DNA from 4 places in the Rhizobium sp. O111 genome. Region 1 is predicted to be linked to each of the others. Evidence: predicted binding sites of a transcription regulator. Region 1 holds the regulator's gene; each other region holds the start of a gene.
The links. Region 1 encodes PhoB, which activates phosphate uptake and scavenging genes when phosphate is short. Its sites were predicted from a motif close to TGTCATNNANCTGTCAT; they were not measured.

Region 2: a site for PhoB is predicted at 2,027-2,043, ahead of ACVTFQ_RS07755 (UDP-2,3-diacylglucosamine diphosphatase). Genes of this name have one in related genera too.
Region 3: a site for PhoB is predicted at 2,540-2,556, ahead of ACVTFQ_RS16655 (DUF2794 domain-containing protein). Genes of this name have one in related genera too.
Region 4: a site for PhoB is predicted at 1,743-1,759, ahead of phnC (phosphonate ABC transporter ATP-binding protein). Genes of this name have one in related genera too.

Annotation. Positions count from the first base shown of each region.
Region 1 is NZ_JBSHXL010000001.1:141,705-145,603, forward strand. Features, by position in the region: gene pstA (phosphate ABC transporter permease PstA) at 1-195, shown strand, start outside; gene pstB (phosphate ABC transporter ATP-binding protein PstB) at 210-1,025, shown strand; gene phoU (phosphate signaling complex protein PhoU) at 1,069-1,782, shown strand; gene phoB (phosphate regulon transcriptional regulator PhoB) at 1,819-2,502, shown strand; gene ACVTFQ_RS00720 (GcrA family cell cycle regulator) at 2,584-3,129, opposite strand; gene ACVTFQ_RS00725 (aspartate aminotransferase family protein) at 3,557-3,899, shown strand, end outside.
Region 2 is NZ_JBSHXL010000001.1:1,512,560-1,516,458, forward strand. Features, by position in the region: gene ACVTFQ_RS07750 (MFS transporter) at 1-977, opposite strand, end outside; gene ACVTFQ_RS07755 (UDP-2,3-diacylglucosamine diphosphatase) at 1,148-1,960, opposite strand; gene ACVTFQ_RS07760 (NADP-dependent malic enzyme) at 2,227-3,899, shown strand, end outside.
Region 3 is NZ_JBSHXL010000001.1:3,323,254-3,327,152, reverse strand. Features, by position in the region: gene ACVTFQ_RS16670 (Bax inhibitor-1/YccA family protein) at 1-498, shown strand, start outside; gene ACVTFQ_RS16665 (hypothetical protein) at 631-1,101, opposite strand; gene ACVTFQ_RS16660 (GNAT family N-acetyltransferase) at 1,553-2,110, shown strand; gene ACVTFQ_RS16655 (DUF2794 domain-containing protein) at 2,117-2,518, opposite strand; gene ACVTFQ_RS16650 (DUF1223 domain-containing protein) at 2,990-3,727, opposite strand.
Region 4 is NZ_JBSHXL010000001.1:3,760,961-3,764,859, forward strand. Features, by position in the region: gene rsgA (ribosome small subunit-dependent GTPase A) at 1-951, shown strand, start outside; gene ACVTFQ_RS18775 (NYN domain-containing protein) at 1,086-1,673, shown strand; gene phnC (phosphonate ABC transporter ATP-binding protein) at 1,878-2,723, shown strand; gene phnD (phosphonate ABC transporter substrate-binding protein) at 2,811-3,722, shown strand; gene phnE (phosphonate ABC transporter, permease protein PhnE) at 3,793-3,899, shown strand, end outside.

The DNA.
Region 1 (3,899 bases):
TTCGTCGCCAATGCGCCTGCCACCCCGATGGATCCCTCCACGGCTCTGCCGGTGCAGGTTTACATGTGGGCAAACGAAGCCGAACGCGCCTTTGTCGAGCGCACGTCCGGCGCCATCATCGTCCTGCTCCTGTTCCTGATCGTCATGAACCTCGGAGCCATCCTCTTGCGTCGTCGCTTTGAGCGCCGCTGGTAAACGGAGTAAACATCATGAACATGTTGACGGAAGCCGCAGTTGAGAAGGCGCTAGACCAGAAGATGAATACCATTCCGTATAAAATGATCGGCCAGGACGTCTCGGTTTACTACGGCGAGAAGCGTGCGCTTTTCGACGTGAAGCTGAACATCCGCGAAAACACCGTGACGGCTCTCATCGGTCCGTCGGGCTGCGGCAAGTCCACCTTCCTGCGCAGCCTGAACCGCATGAACGACACGATCGACAACTGCCGCGTTACCGGCAAGATCACGCTCGATGGCGATGATATCTACGATCCGGATATCGACGTCGTTGAGCTGCGCGCCCGCGTTGGCATGGTGTTCCAGAAGCCGAACCCGTTCCCGAAGTCGATCTACGAAAACGTCGCCTACGGCCCGCGCATCCACGGTCTCGCCAAGGCGAAGGCCGACATGGACGTCATCGTCGAGCAGAGCCTGCAGCGCGCCGGCCTGTGGAACGAGGTCAAGGACCGCGTGCATGAAGGCGGCACCGGCCTGTCGGGTGGTCAGCAGCAGCGTCTGTGCATCGCCCGCGCGATTGCTGTCAGCCCCGAAGTCATCCTCATGGACGAGCCCTGCTCAGCGCTTGACCCGATCGCGACCGCCAAGGTCGAGGAGCTCATCCACGAGCTGCGCGAAGCCTACACGATCGTCATCGTCACGCACTCGATGCAGCAGGCAGCACGCGTTTCGCAGCGCACCGCCATGTTCCACCTCGGCAACCTCGTCGAGGAGAACGATACCGACAAGATGTTCACCAACCCGGATGATCCGCGCACCCAGGATTACATCATGGGCCGCTTCGGCTGATCTCCGAAACCGGTAAACCTCAGGACATTCAAGGATAAGCCCCATGGCATCGACACATATCTATTCCGCCTATGACGATGATCTCAAGTTCCTGACGCGCCGCATCTCCGAAATGGGCGGCCTCGCGGAACAGATGGTCGGCGACGCTGTTCGCGCGCTCGTCAACGGCGACACTTCGCTCGCCCAGAAGGTCATCTCCGACGACGTGATCCTCGATCACGCCGAGCGCGAGATCGGCGAAAAGGCGATCATCACCATCGCCCGCCGCCAGCCGATGGCCGCCGACCTTCGCGAAATCATGGGCTCGATCCGCATCGCGGCCGATCTCGAGCGCGTCGGCGATCTCGGCAAGAACACTGCCAAGCGCGTCATCGCTGTCCAGAGCACGGGCGTTCCGCGCAAGCTCGCTCGTGGCCTCGAGCATCTTTCCGAACTGGCGCTTGTCCAGCTCAAGGAAGTTCTCGACGTCTACACCAGCCGCGTTGCCGACCGCGCCAAGTCGATCCGCGAGCGCGACGAGGAAATCGACGCGATGTACACCTCGCTGTTCCGCGAGATGCTGACCTACATGATGGAAGATCCGCGCAACATCACCAGCTGCACGCATCTTCTCTTCTGCGCCAAGAACATCGAGCGCATCGGCGACCACGCCACCAACATCGCAGAGACCATCTACTACATGGCTACCGGCGCCCAGCCGGAAGGCGAGCGTCCGAAGGACGACACCGCCAACACCGTCGGCGCGGTCACGGAATAAGCGTTCCGGACCCACGCCCCCAGGAGACCGAGACGAATGATCCCAAGAGTAGCAGTCGTTGAAGACGAAGAAGCACTGAGCGTGCTTCTTCGCTATAACCTCGAGGCCGAAGGCTTCGAAGTCGATACCATCCTTCGCGGTGACGAGGCCGAAATCCGGCTGCAGGAACGCACGCCCGACCTGTTGATCCTCGATTGGATGCTGCCCGGCGTTTCCGGCATCGAGCTGTGCCGTCGCCTGCGCATGCGCCCGGAGACCGAGCGCCTGCCGATCATCATGCTGACCGCCCGTGGCGAGGAAAGCGAACGTGTTCGCGGCCTGTCGACCGGCGCCGACGACTATGTCGTCAAGCCGTTCTCGACGCCTGAGCTCGTCGCCCGCGTCAAGGCGATGCTGCGCCGCGCCAAGCCGGAAGTGCTCTCCTCGCTGCTGAAGTGCGGCGATATCGAGCTCGATCGCGAAACCCACCGCGTTCACCGCAAGAGCCGCGAAGTCCGCCTGGGACCGACCGAATTCCGCCTTCTGGAATTCCTGATGTCGTCGCCCGGCCGTGTCTTCTCCCGCTCGCAGCTGCTCGATGGCGTCTGGGGCCATGACATCTATGTCGACGAACGCACCGTCGACGTACACGTCGGCCGCCTGCGCAAGGCGCTCAACTTCTCGAACATGCAAGATGTCATCCGCACCGTTCGCGGCGCCGGCTATTCGATGGAAGCGTAAGGCGCTTCCATTTCATCCGATCCAACGAAAAACGGGCCCGCAAGGGCCCGTTTTCTTTTGTTCCTTATCCGGCTTTCCGGGTCATGCGACCCGGTTGGCTGCCTTGCGGCGCTCGTTGACCGGCTGGTAGGCCATGCGCTGGTGATAGGTGCAGTATGGCGAGTTGTCAGGGGATTCGCAGCCGCAGAAGTGGAAGTCATCCGTCAGCGGATCGCCGACCGGCCACTTGCACGTACGCTCGGTCAGTTCCGTGAGGCCGAGGCGGCGCGAGATCGGAACGACAACGTTGGAAGCGGGACGGTAACGGACTTCCTCGATCGCATCGATATCCATCTCTTCCTTGAGAGCCACTGCGCCCTGCGGGCGGGCAACGGCGCGGCTTGGCGAGATGCGTGCGGAATTGAAGTTGCTGGCGGGGCGGGGCGTCGAAACCGCCGGGCGCTTCGGTGCTCTGGTCGCCGTCGTCGTGCCGCCGGCCTTGGCGCGGCCAGGCAGGTTCAGACGGTGGACCTTGCCGATGACGGCGTTGCGGCTTACACCGCCAAGTTGTGCCGCAATCTGGCTGGCGCTCAGGCCTTCGGCCCAAAGCTTCTTCAGTCTTTCAACGCGCTCGTCTGTCCAGTTCATGCCCTGTCTCCGCCTTATTGCGTTGGTGTAGGCAGAATCCCTCACCCATGGCACGGACGTGTCCGGACCAAGAAACGCTTGCTCGATTTTGGTGACTAGTTCCGCCGCATGCAGTCTAGTAATTGAGTTTTAACCTAGAGTGAGGGCGACTCCGTGACAAGAGTCGGTTGAATCGCGGCGAATCGATTTCTCGGTTTTCCCCAACTTGCTGGGTGGTAGAGTCATTTCTGCAACATTAGCTGTTGATAGCTCGCCGGCGCCCTGATGCTTGCTTGACGCATGCGACAAAAGCTCAGTTTTGTTGACATCGCACTGCGAAAAGACAATAGTGCCCCTCGCCGCCGAAAGGCGGCATTTTTCATTTCCGGGCACCCGCTTTTTAGCCGGAGTCCGGGCGATTATTGAGCGAATGACAGGAGATCGCGCCATGGCTGAAGCCGCGCCGCTTTATGATACCTACTCTCGTGCCCCGCTGCGGTTCGAGCGAGGAGAGGGCGTGTGGCTGATCACCGAAACTGGCGAGCGATATCTCGATTTCGGCGCGGGCGTTGCCGTGACCTCTGTCGGCCATAGCCACCCGCATGTCGTCGGAGCACTGAAGGATCAGGCCGATAAGGTCTGGCACCTTTCCAACATTTACGAGATCCCCGGTCAGGAGCGTCTCGCCAAGCGGCTGACGGATGCAACCTTCGCGGATAAGGTGTTCTTCACCAACTCCGGCGCCGAAGCGCTGGAATGCGCGATCAAGACCGCGCGTCGCTACCAGTATT
Region 2 (3,899 bases), 1.4 Mb from region 1:
CGCTGGACGCCGGTGTGGACGAAGGCGTAGCTGAAGGCATGCAGGCACTGCAGCAGGAAGAAGCCGACGAAGCCCCACTCCATCGGAAACAACAGCCACCGGCAGACGCACACGGCAGCGCCGACACGGATCAGCGTCCAGGCATCGAAATGTCGGCTGAGCCGCTTCGATTGGAAGAACACCGTCACCTCGGCCGCGACACCAGCACTCCACAACAACGCGATTTCCGTGCCCGAAAAGCCGAGATCACGCCAATAGATCGTCGCAAAGGCCTGCAGAAGCGCGTGGCTCGATTGCTGGATGGCGACGCCGATGAGCAGCATCAACAGATGCGGCTGCCTCAGCGAACTGCCGGTCGCCTGCTGCAGATCGACAGGCGTGCCGCGCCTGCGCGTCGGCCCGATGCGCGGACAGTAGAGCGCCATCACCATCGTCATGACGAAACCGAAGATCATGACAGGCAGAACCATTTGCCCGCCCCAGTTTCCGATCAGTCGCCCGCCGACGAGCGTCGAGGCGATAAAGGCGACAGAGCCCCACACCCGCATCGAACCATAATCGAAACCCCAGCGCCGCACACCCGAGATGACAATCGATTCGACCACAGGCACATAGGGAGAAAACGTGGCGCCCTGGAGCGTGTAGACGATGAGCACCGGCCAGAACGTGTCGGTCCAGTAGAGCGCGATTGCGGTCAGCAGCGACAGGCCACCGGAAAACACCAGCACATCGGCCCGCTCCTTCATCCGGTCGGCATACATGGCCACGATCGGCGCCACCAGCACGCGCACCACCATCGGCACGGCGAGGATGATGCCGATCTCGTGGTCGCTGAATTTGTGCATCGCCAGCCAGACGGGAAAGAACGGCAGCGCGACACCGTTCACAAGCAGCGGCGCGCAATAGGACAAAGCGCTCAGCAGCCGGAAATGGGCGGGCGCGACCTCTGTGAAAGAGGCATTCGTGGCGGGAATCATCGGTGTGACCTGAAAGGAACCTGCAAGTTGCCTAACACGTCACCTTAATGGCAACCAAGGCGAGATAAGGCCGCCCCAAACCGATTTCAAAAATAAGCCACAACTGTCGCGAAACGGCAACGGCAGCAACTGCACAATGCCATTTCGCAACAGCGAAATAGTTGGTGGTATCAGGCCGCCTGCTGTGCAGGCTCGCGCTTGCGGTGATCTTCGAGCGCCAGCGGTGCCGGTGCAGCAGCGCCGCCCATTGTGCGCCATTCAATCAGCTCGAACGTGCCGTCTTCGTGCTCGGCGATTGCCGTGCAGCTTTCAACCCAATCGCCGGTGTTGATGTAGCGCACGCCATCCATGTCTTCCATGACGGCATGGTGGATGTGGCCGCAGATCACGCCGTCGGCACCGCTCTTACGGGCTTCGTCGGCCACCACCTTCTGGAACTCACCGATGAAGTTGACGGCGTGCTTGACCTGCAGCTTTGCCCAGGCGGAGAACGACCAGTAAGGCATGCCGAGCTTGCGGCGAATGGCGGCAAGCCCGATGTTGATCATGATCGCCATGTCGTAGGCCCAGTCGCCGAGATAGGCGAGCAGGCGGGCGTTGCGCACCACGACGTCGAACTCGTCGCCATGCAGCACCAGATACTTCTTGCCGTCGGCCGCCTCGTGCATCATCCGCTCGGCCACTTCGATGCCGCCGAAGTGCATGCCGGGGAAGTCGCGCAGGAATTCGTCGTGATTGCCGGGGATGTAGACGATACGCGTTCCCTTGCGCGCCTTGCGCAGCAGCTTCTGGATCACGTCGTTGCATTCCTGCGGCCAGTACCAGCTGCGCTTCAGGCGCCAGCCGTCGACGATGTCTCCCACCAGGAAGATCGTATCGGCTTCGTGGTACTTCAGAAAGTCGATCAGGAAGTCGGCTTTCGCGGCTTTCGAGCCGAGATGGACGTCGGAAATAAAGAGCGTACGGAAGTGGCGCGTATCCATATTGTCCTTCACAAGCATACTGCCCGTGCCCCATGCTTCATCTGTGCCTCTGAAAACCAGACTCGTGTTTCAGGAAGATGACACGGCCCGGGTGTCGGGCCCTGATCACAGGTCCTACCGTCGCAAATCCCCGGCATCTCGCGGGCGCTGTTGCACATTTGCGTTGTTTTTGGGAACCGGAACCGAAATTCCCGCTGTTACCGTCTTTCGATTGATGTATTGAAAGCGCTCCAATGAAAGCATGTGCGACAGCCTGGAGCATTACGATGGATCACAGCGACAAACCGAAGACGGACAACAAAGCGGCAGGCGGCAGCCTCGATGAACAGGCCTTGTTCTTCCACCGTTATCCCCGTCCCGGCAAAATCGAGATCCAGGCCATCAAGCCGCTCGGCAACCAGCGCGACCTCGCGCTCGCCTATTCGCCCGGCGTCGCCGCGCCCTGTCTAGCTATCCGCGACAATCCGGAAACGGCCGCCGACTACACCTCGCGTGCCAACCTGGTTGCCGTGATCTCCAACGGTACGGCCGTTCTCGGCCTCGGCAATATCGGCCCGCTAGCTTCCAAGCCGGTCATGGAAGGCAAGGCGGTTCTCTTCAAGAAGTTCGCCAACATCGACGTCTTCGACATCGAGGTCGATGCAACGACCGTCGATCACATGGTCTCCACCGTCGCCGCGCTTGAGCCGACCTTTGGCGGTATCAACCTTGAAGACATCAAGGCGCCGGAGTGTTTCGAGATCGAGCGCCAGCTGCGCGAAAAGATGAAGATCCCGGTCTTCCATGACGACCAGCATGGCACCGCCATCATCGTCGCCGCCGCGATCCTGAACGGCCTGGAACTCGCCGGCAAGAAGATCGAAGAGGTCAAGATCGTCGCCTCCGGCGCCGGTGCCGCGGCCCTTGCCTGCCTCAACCTTCTCGTCACCCTCGGCGCCAAGCGCGAAAACATCTGGGTCCACGACCTGGAAGGCCTTGTCTACGAAGGCCGCGTCGAGCTCATGGACGAATGGAAGAGCGTCTACGCGCAGAAGAGCGACACCCGCACGCTGGCTGAAAACATCGGCGGCGCCGACGTGTTCCTCGGCCTTTCGGCCGCCGGCGTCCTGAAGCCGGAACTCCTGGCGCAGATGGCCGAAAAGCCGCTCATCATGGCGCTCGCCAACCCGAACCCCGAAATCATGCCGGATCTCGCCCGCGCCGCCCGCCCGGACGCGATGATCTGCACCGGCCGCTCGGATTTTCCGAACCAGGTCAACAACGTCCTCTGCTTCCCGTATATCTTCCGCGGCGCGCTCGATTGCGGCGCCGTCACGATCAACGAGGAAATGAAGATGGCGGCCGTGCGCGCCATCGCCGCGCTTGCCCGCGAGGAGCCGTCCGATGTCGCCGCCCGCGCCTATTCGGATGAAACGCCGATCTTCGGCCCCAACTATCTCATCCCCTCGCCGTTCGATCCGCGCCTCATCCTGCGCATCGCGCCGGCTGTCGCCAAGGCTGCGGCCGATAGTGGCGTGGCGCTGCGCCCGATCGCCGATTTCGACGCCTATCTCGACCAGCTGAACCGCTTCGTCTTCCGCTCCGGCTTCGTCATGAAGCCGATCTTCGCGGCCGCCAAGAATGCCGACAAGAAGCGCGTCATCTTCTCCGAAGGCGAAGACGAGCGCGTGCTGCGCGCCGCCCAGGTTCTGCTCGAAGAAGGTATCGCCAAGCCGATCCTGATCGGTCGTCCGCAGGTCATCGAAACCCGCCTGAAGCGCTACGGCCTGCGCATCCGTCCGCTGTCCGATTTCGACGTCATCAATCCGGAAGACGATCCGCGCTTCCGCGAATATGTCGAGCTCTATCTGTCGCTGGTCGGCCGCCGCGGCGTCATCCCGGAAGCGGCGCGTACCATCGTTCGTACCAACACCACGGTTATCGGCGCTCTGGCGCTGAA
Region 3 (3,899 bases), 3.2 Mb from region 1:
GCGCTGGTCTTCTTCCTGAGCTTCAGGATCAATTCGATGAGCGTATCGGCCGCGCAGACGACCTTCGCGGTCTATGCAGCGCTTGTCGGCCTGTCGCTGTCGTCGATCTTCCTGATCTACACCGGCCAGAGCGTCGTGCAGACCTTCTTCGTGACGGCCGCCTCGTTTGGCGCGCTCTCGCTCTACGGCTACACGACCCGTCGTGACCTATCGGCCATGGGCTCGTTCCTGATGATGGGTCTCTTCGGCCTGATCATCGCCTCGATCGTCAACATCTTCCTGGCCTCCTCGGCCATGCAGTTCGCGATCTCGGTGATCGGCGTGCTGATCTTCGCGGGCCTGACGGCCTACGACACCCAGCGCATCAAGGAAATGTACTACGCCGCCGACGACGCCACCATGGCCGGCCGCAAGGCGATCATGGGCGCGCTGACGCTCTACCTCGACTTCATCAACCTCTTCATGTTCCTTCTGCAGTTCATGGGCAACCGCAAGTAAGATGAAGAGCGAGAGAGGGCGACACTGTCGCCCTTGATCCAGACGACAAGTTCGAGACGATCAGAACCGCTTGCAGCAGGAATGTTGCAGGCGGTTTTTCTTTGGCCGATCGACGGACCTTAGAAGGCTTGCCTAGTTGCCGGCGAAATCGACCGACGAGATATCGACGGACCATTCGAAGTCACTGGGCGAGGGGCGGCCCGGCAGGGTGTCCAGACCTCGGTAACGGTTCAAAGCCCAGCAGCTGCCGTACTCACTATGCGGCGCGATGATCTTGTCGCTGCTGAAATAATCCGAATAGACCTCGCCGCTGAACCCCGGACGCTTCGCAATCAGCCGGAAGCGCACGATATTGACCTGCCGGTCGGAGGCATTCGACAGCTCGACGAAAACCGGCTTGTCCGGATCCTGGCAACCGCTGGTTCCGCTGCTCGTGCCCGACACCAGGCTTGCCGAGTTCAGGCGGTCGGACTGCTGGAAGTAGAGATAGAGACCGACTGCGGCGCCGACACAGGCAAGGGCGGCAACGACGATCAGCGTGTGGCGGGGAAACAGCAGGAAGCAGACCAAGACGATCGGGACCGCGATTACCATGAAAATCATTAGGTCTGCTCCATTTCACTTCTGAGCTAAAGCAGCCAGCCGCAAGAGGCAAGGCTTTGCGAAAGTGGAAGTTGCAATGCTACTCCAGGGGGAAAGTTCTCGGGCTGGGTATCGGGCTGAGCGGTAGACGGAGCGGTGGTGCTCGGCGAAGCAGGCGATGAACAGCCATCGACGCCGTGCGCGTGGAGGCGTGCTTAGATCCTCGGCACAAGGCCGAGGATGACGTCGAGAGCTAGGAAGCTCTTATGTTTCAATAGGTTACTGGCGGAAACCGCACACTCCGCCGTCATTCTCGGGCTCGTCCCGAGAATCTAAGCACGCTTCCGCATATGCGACGTCAATGGACCTCCCGCCCGCAACCACCACAGCCCGTCTGCTTTCCCCTTGCCAACCGCCGCTGCGAATGCTCTTCAAGCAACGAACACCAGCTCTCCAGACATTGGCCCGCCCCATGCCCGTTCTCCTCCGCGACGCCTCCTTCTCCGACATCGACGCCATCACCGCCATCTACCGCGACTCTGTCCTGAATGGCGTTGCGAGCTACGAGATCACCCCACCGGATCGCGACGAGATGGCGGCGCGATACCAGGCCATTGTCGACAAGGGCTACCCCTATATCGTCGCCGTGGACGAGACAGGCGCGCTCGTCGGCTATGCCTACGCGTCGGCCTTCCGCACGCGGCCGGCCTATCGGTTCATGGTCGAGGATTCGATCTATCTAGCGCCGGAGGCGCGGGGCAAGGGTGTCGGCAAGCGGTTGCTGGAGGAGTTGATAGCGCGTTCGACCACGCTCGGTTTCCGACAGATGATCGCCGTGATCGGCGGTGCGCACCCTGCCTCGATCGCGCTGCATGCAAGCCATGGATTCGAGGAAATCGGCCGCATCAAGGGCTCCGGCTTCAAGCACGGGCGCTGGCTGGACACGATGCTGATGCAGCGTGTGCTCGGCGACGGCACCGCGACCGATCCCGATCCAGGCACCTATCCGGCGACGCTGTTTCTGGGTTGATAGCGCCTATTTCTCGACGAGCTTCAGCGACTTGTTGAACACCTTCAGCACCTGCTGCAGGTCGTGGCCGCGCTTCAGGATCTGGCCGTGGGTGTTGACGACGGAATAGGCGCCCTGCTTGGCGGCGAGCTTGGGATTCTTTTCGATACGGAAGAGCGGCATTTCGCCGGAGCGCTTGAAGACGGAGAAGACGGCCAAGTCCTTCAGGTGGTCGATCGCGTAATCCCGCCACTCTCCCTCGCCGACCATGCGCCCGTAGATCCACAGGATCGCATCCAGCTCTCGCCGGTGAAACGTCACTGGCAACGGGTCCTTGCTCTGCTTGAAGTCCCTGATATCCACGACGACGGGGGAATCGCTGTCGGTGGCCCGATTATTCCCACGCCGCAAATCCGGCTGATCTGTCATCAGTCTCGAATGCCTCCGTTCGTGACACGCGGGTGACAGTTTGCCTTAGCCTTTACAAATTGCAAGCGCGGCCTCGCGCGCATTAAGCATAGTCTGTGCAATCTGCCGCGTGCCGCATTTCAGTCAAAACAGCGCCTCAATTAAAAATGAAATTCGCTCGCACTTGACCGGCGCATCCTCAGCGGATTCGCCGACACTGAATTCTGCGCATCGTCTTTCGGCACTTTGGAGGAGATGTGACTGTTTGGCGCCAGCGCGCCAAAGGGCCCGGCTGACCGTATCGACCTTAACCCCAGCCCCGAATACGATCAGTCGGGCCGCCCCGCTTCCACCTGATAAGACAGATGAAATTCTTGGAAGCGTGTCCCAATCCTTCGGATTCGCTAGTCACGCTTCAAGTCTTTGGTTTGTCGCATGTCGTCGCCGCAAAACCGCTGCACGCTTTTGCGCGACATGCTTATGCCTAACGGCTCAGATGTTCTTGCCGGCCATGACGACGGTGGCGCCAAGGATCGCCGATGGCGTTCCGTCCGTCGTTGACGACTGCAGCAGCACCGCGCAGCCCTCGAGATCGGGCTTCTGCAGCACGGTGGCCGGCAGCGTCAGTTTTGTTTCCTTGCCGTCCCACATGCCAACCGTTTCGACATCCGAAACGCTGTGCGTATAGGCGATCTTCTGGCCGCTGTTTTCGCCCTTTTGCACTTCGATCGTCTTTTCGCGATCGAAATAGACCATGACGACACTGGCCTTGCCCTGGCCGGGGGCGACGTTGATCTCGAGCTGATCGCCCTTGACCTCGGCCTTGATCGGAACGGTCAGACCTTCGCCACCGGTCAGAAAGCCGTCGACCTTCTTCTCGATGCCGCCGATATCCGAGCCCATGACATGATCGCGGCCGTTCACCACCACCTGCGGCGTGTAGACATTGGCGCGGCCCATGGTCTTCGCATAGCCGTACTGGCGCTCGGTGTTTTCCTTTGAGCTCAGCGTGTCGGCCCAGCCCATGTAGTTCCAGTAATCGACATGATAGGCGAGAGCGATGACGTCGCCGCGCTCAACGAGCTTGCGAAAGGCCGCGTCAGCGGGAGGGCAAGAGGCGCAACCCTGGGAGGTGAACAGTTCGACCACGCCTTTGGGCGCCTCCTCGGCGAGCAAAGGGCTCGCCAGAGCGACACCTGCAATCAGCGAAATCAAAAACCGCGGCGACATTGCACCTCTACCTCTTTTCCTCTCCCACCCTTGCCGGACCAAAAAGGTTGGCAGGGTCTCCATCTCTTCAACCTAGAGATAATCGCTCCCGATCCAAACGAAAAATCACGAACGGGTGAGACAGAGCCCGCGTGGGACAACTCCGCAACACTTCGCCGTGAGGCCGGCCCCT
Region 4 (3,899 bases), 3.6 Mb from region 1:
ACGGATGACGATCATGGTCTGATCCCCCGCCGGATCGCCGAAGTGCACCGCAGCCGCCTGAGCGTCACATCGCTGGACGGCCTGATCCGGCTCAAGGTCTCGCATCAGCTGAATACGTCCGAATTCGCCGTCGGCGATTGGGTGATGGTCGATCCCGAGGACGACAGCCTGGTGCGCCGGCTGGAGCGCCGCACGCTGCTGCAGCGCCGCGTCGAGGGGCGCCAGGGGCAGCAGCTCGGCGCCGCCAATGTCGACACGCTTTTGATCGTCACCTCCTGCAACGCCGATTTCAACGTTGCCCGCCTCGAGCGCTACATGGCGCTCGCCAACCAGGCGGAGACGACGCCGGTCATCGTGCTGACCAAGGCCGACCTCGCCCCTGATGTGGCGGAGTACGAAGCGCAGGCGAAAGCCCTGCAGCGCGATCTCGCGGTGGTCGTGCTCAATGCCAAAAGCGACGATGCGGCTTCGGCGCTTGGTCCATGGAGCGGCTTCGGCCAGACGCTGGCGCTGATCGGCTCGTCCGGCGTCGGCAAGTCGACGCTGGTCAATGCGCTGGCGAGGCTGAGCGGCGAGGGCTCGCAGGCAACCGGCGGCATCCGCGAACGCGACGCCAAGGGCCGCCACACCACGACGGCCCGCTCGCTGCACGCCATGGCCGGCGGCGGCTGGGTCATCGACACGCCGGGCATGCGCACGCTCCACGTCAGCGACGTTCAGGAGGGCATTGAGCAGGTCTTCTCCGAGATCACCGAACTTGCCGAACACTGCCGCTTCCGCGATTGCACCCACGACCACGAACCCGGCTGCGCCGTCCAGGCCGCCGTCAAATCAGGCACGCTGGCGCCGGAGCGGCTGGCCCGCTGGCGGGTGCTGCGCGACGAGAACGACAAGAACACCCCGAAGATGACCGGGCCCAAGGGCAACAAGGTGTTGCAGAAGCGGCGGTGAGGGGGCGAGGCGGTTTGTAGACGATTTCGGTTGACTAATGGCGTCGCTGTAGCATTATCGCTGTATATCCGTACGCCCGTAGGCGGGCACGTATCTTGAGACCCCCAAGGCGACGAGCCGAGGGGGTCTTTTATTTGAAGAACGTTGCGGTGTTGATCGATGGCGGACATGTTCGCGTTTTGGCGCGAAATGCCGGAATGAACTACAATCCCGATTATATTGAGAAGATTGCCAAGGCTTGCGTCGAGCCGGATGAAGACGCTTTCCGCTTTTTCTATTACGATTGTGCGCCGTACAGTGGAACGGTCAAACTGCCGGTGTCAGCGGAACCTAAGACCTTCGCAGGCTCGGATGCCTGGCTACGGGAGCTTGCGGCGAAAGATCTCTTTGCTGTCAGGCTGGGCGTGTTGAAATTCCGTGGCTTCAAGCCGAAAAAGATCCTGCCGGCTGGTCAGGCAGTAACGGATAATGATTTCAAGGCGGATTTCGAACAGAAAGGCGTCGATATGCGTATCGGCCTGGATATCGCCACCTTTTGCGCATCGAAGGCTGTCGATAGGCTGGTACTCGTGACCGGCGATACCGACTGCATACCGGCGATGAAATACGCGCGTATCGCAGGGTTGCAGATTGTTCTTGTTGGGTTTCCCAACCGGGCCGCATCCAACGAAATGCTTTGCCATGCCGATATTGAACGACGAGTAGCATGGCCGGCTCAATAGTGCGGTGATCGAATAACTACTCCTGCTTCGAGAGATCGCACTCGCCTCATCCCGCATCTGTCACAGAATTGTGACCCCACTGTCACGTTTCAATCCACCACAGCCCCGTTTGTGACAGCACTTACACAAAACTGACATTGGAGCTTCATGGACCGGGCCTAATGCACTCCCTCATATCGCGTTTGGGCTATGAGGAAGAGCATGATGTTCGAGCTGAAGAATGTCACCCGTCAATTCGGCAAGAAGATCGCCGTCGATAGTGTGACGCTTGACATCCCTCAGGGCCAGATGGTCGGCATTATCGGCCGTTCGGGCGCCGGCAAATCCACGCTTCTGCGCATGATCAACCGCCTGCAGGAGCCGAGCTCCGGCTCGATCCATTTCAACGGCACCGAGGTGTCGGGCCTGCGCGGCAAGTCGCTGCGCAATTGGCAGCGCGATTGCGCCATGATCTTCCAGCAGTTCAATCTCGTGCCGCGCCTCGACGTGATGACCAATGTCATCCTCGGCCGTCTCAACCATCGCTCCACCGTGCTCAGCCTGCTTGGCGTCTTCACCCGCGAAGAGCGCGTGCAGGCGATCGCGGCGCTTGAGCGTTTGGGTATCGAGCAGACGGCGCTGCAGATGGCCGGCACGCTGTCGGGCGGCCAGCAGCAGCGCGTGGCGATCGCCCGCGCCCTCATGCAGGCGCCGAAGATGCTGCTTGCCGACGAGCCGATCGCCTCGCTTGACCCGTTGAACGCCAAGATCGTCATGGACGCGCTGCGCGACATCAACGAGCGCGAAGGGATCACCGTCATCACCAACCTGCACACGCTCGACACCGCGCGCAGCTATTGCGAGCGCATTGTCGGCATGGCCGGCGGCCGCGTCGTCTTTGACGGCAAGCCGTCCGAACTGACGGCCGATGCCGTCAACGAAATCTACGGCACCGACAAGAACGGCGCCGGCATCGACGAGACCATGACGTCCACCAGCCTGGATAACATCAAGGGCAAGCAGCAGGACGCCGTATCGCGCGTGATGGCCGCCTCCGCCGTCATGCGCTGACAAGTTTCCGGCCGGGGGACAAAGCCGGAAAAATACCGATCCCCAGTACTTCAAAGTCACTGAAAAACGTCACCAAAGGAGACTACCATGTCTGCGTTCCGCAAGATCCTGATGGCAACGATCGCCATCGCCACCGTTGCAGGCCAGGCCTACGCTCAGGACGTCAAGGTCCTGCGTATCGGCCTCGACGGCGGTGAAAACGAAGCCGACCAGGTTCGCCGCACCGAGTGCGTCAAGCCGGGCCTCGTTGCCGCTACCGGCGTTTCGGAAGTCCAGATCTTCCCGTCGCCGAACTATAACGGCGTCATCCAGGGCCTGCTGGGCGGCACCATCGACCTCGCTGTCATGGGCGCTTCCTCCTACGCCTCGATCTACCTCAAGGATCCGAACGCCGTTACGCCGGTTCTGACCACCAAGCAGGAAGACGGCTCGACCGGCTACTACTCGATCATGGTCGCCCGCAAGGATTCGGGCATCAAGACGCTCGCCGACGCCAAGGGCAAGAAGCTCGGCTTCGCCGATCCGGATTCGACCTCGGGCTACCTCGTCCCGAACGTCTCGCTGCCGAAGGATGTCGGCATGCCGGTCAAGCAGTATTTCTCCGAAACCGGCTTCGGCGGCGGCCATGAGAACCTCGTTCTCGGCGTTCTCGACAAGAAGTTCGACGTCGGCACCACCTTCGGCTCCGCCACCGGCGATTGGGCCCAGGGCTACACCTCTGGCAACCTGCACATCATGGTCACCAAGGGCCTGCTCGACATGGACGATATCGTCCAGGTCTGGAAGTCCCCGCTGATCCCGAACGGTCCGCTGATGGTTTCCAACAAGCTGCCGTCTGACATCCAGAAGAAGGTTACCGCCTACTTCGCCGAACTGCCGAAGACCGACAAGGGCTGCTTCGACAGCTTCACCGGCGGTGGTTACGTCGATTGGTCGCCGGTCGACCAGTCCTTCTACCAGACGATCATCGACGCTCGTAAGTCGGTTATCGGCGGTTGATCCGAACCTCTGAATAAACTCGCGGCGGCATCATCATGGTGCCGCCGTTCGTTCAACAAGGATGCTCAACATGGCGCACGTGGCCGAAACCGACCACATGGGCGGACTGCAGCAAGGCTCCCGCACAATTCTCGATCACTACCAGCAACAGGTCCGGACACGGCGTATCTACACCGT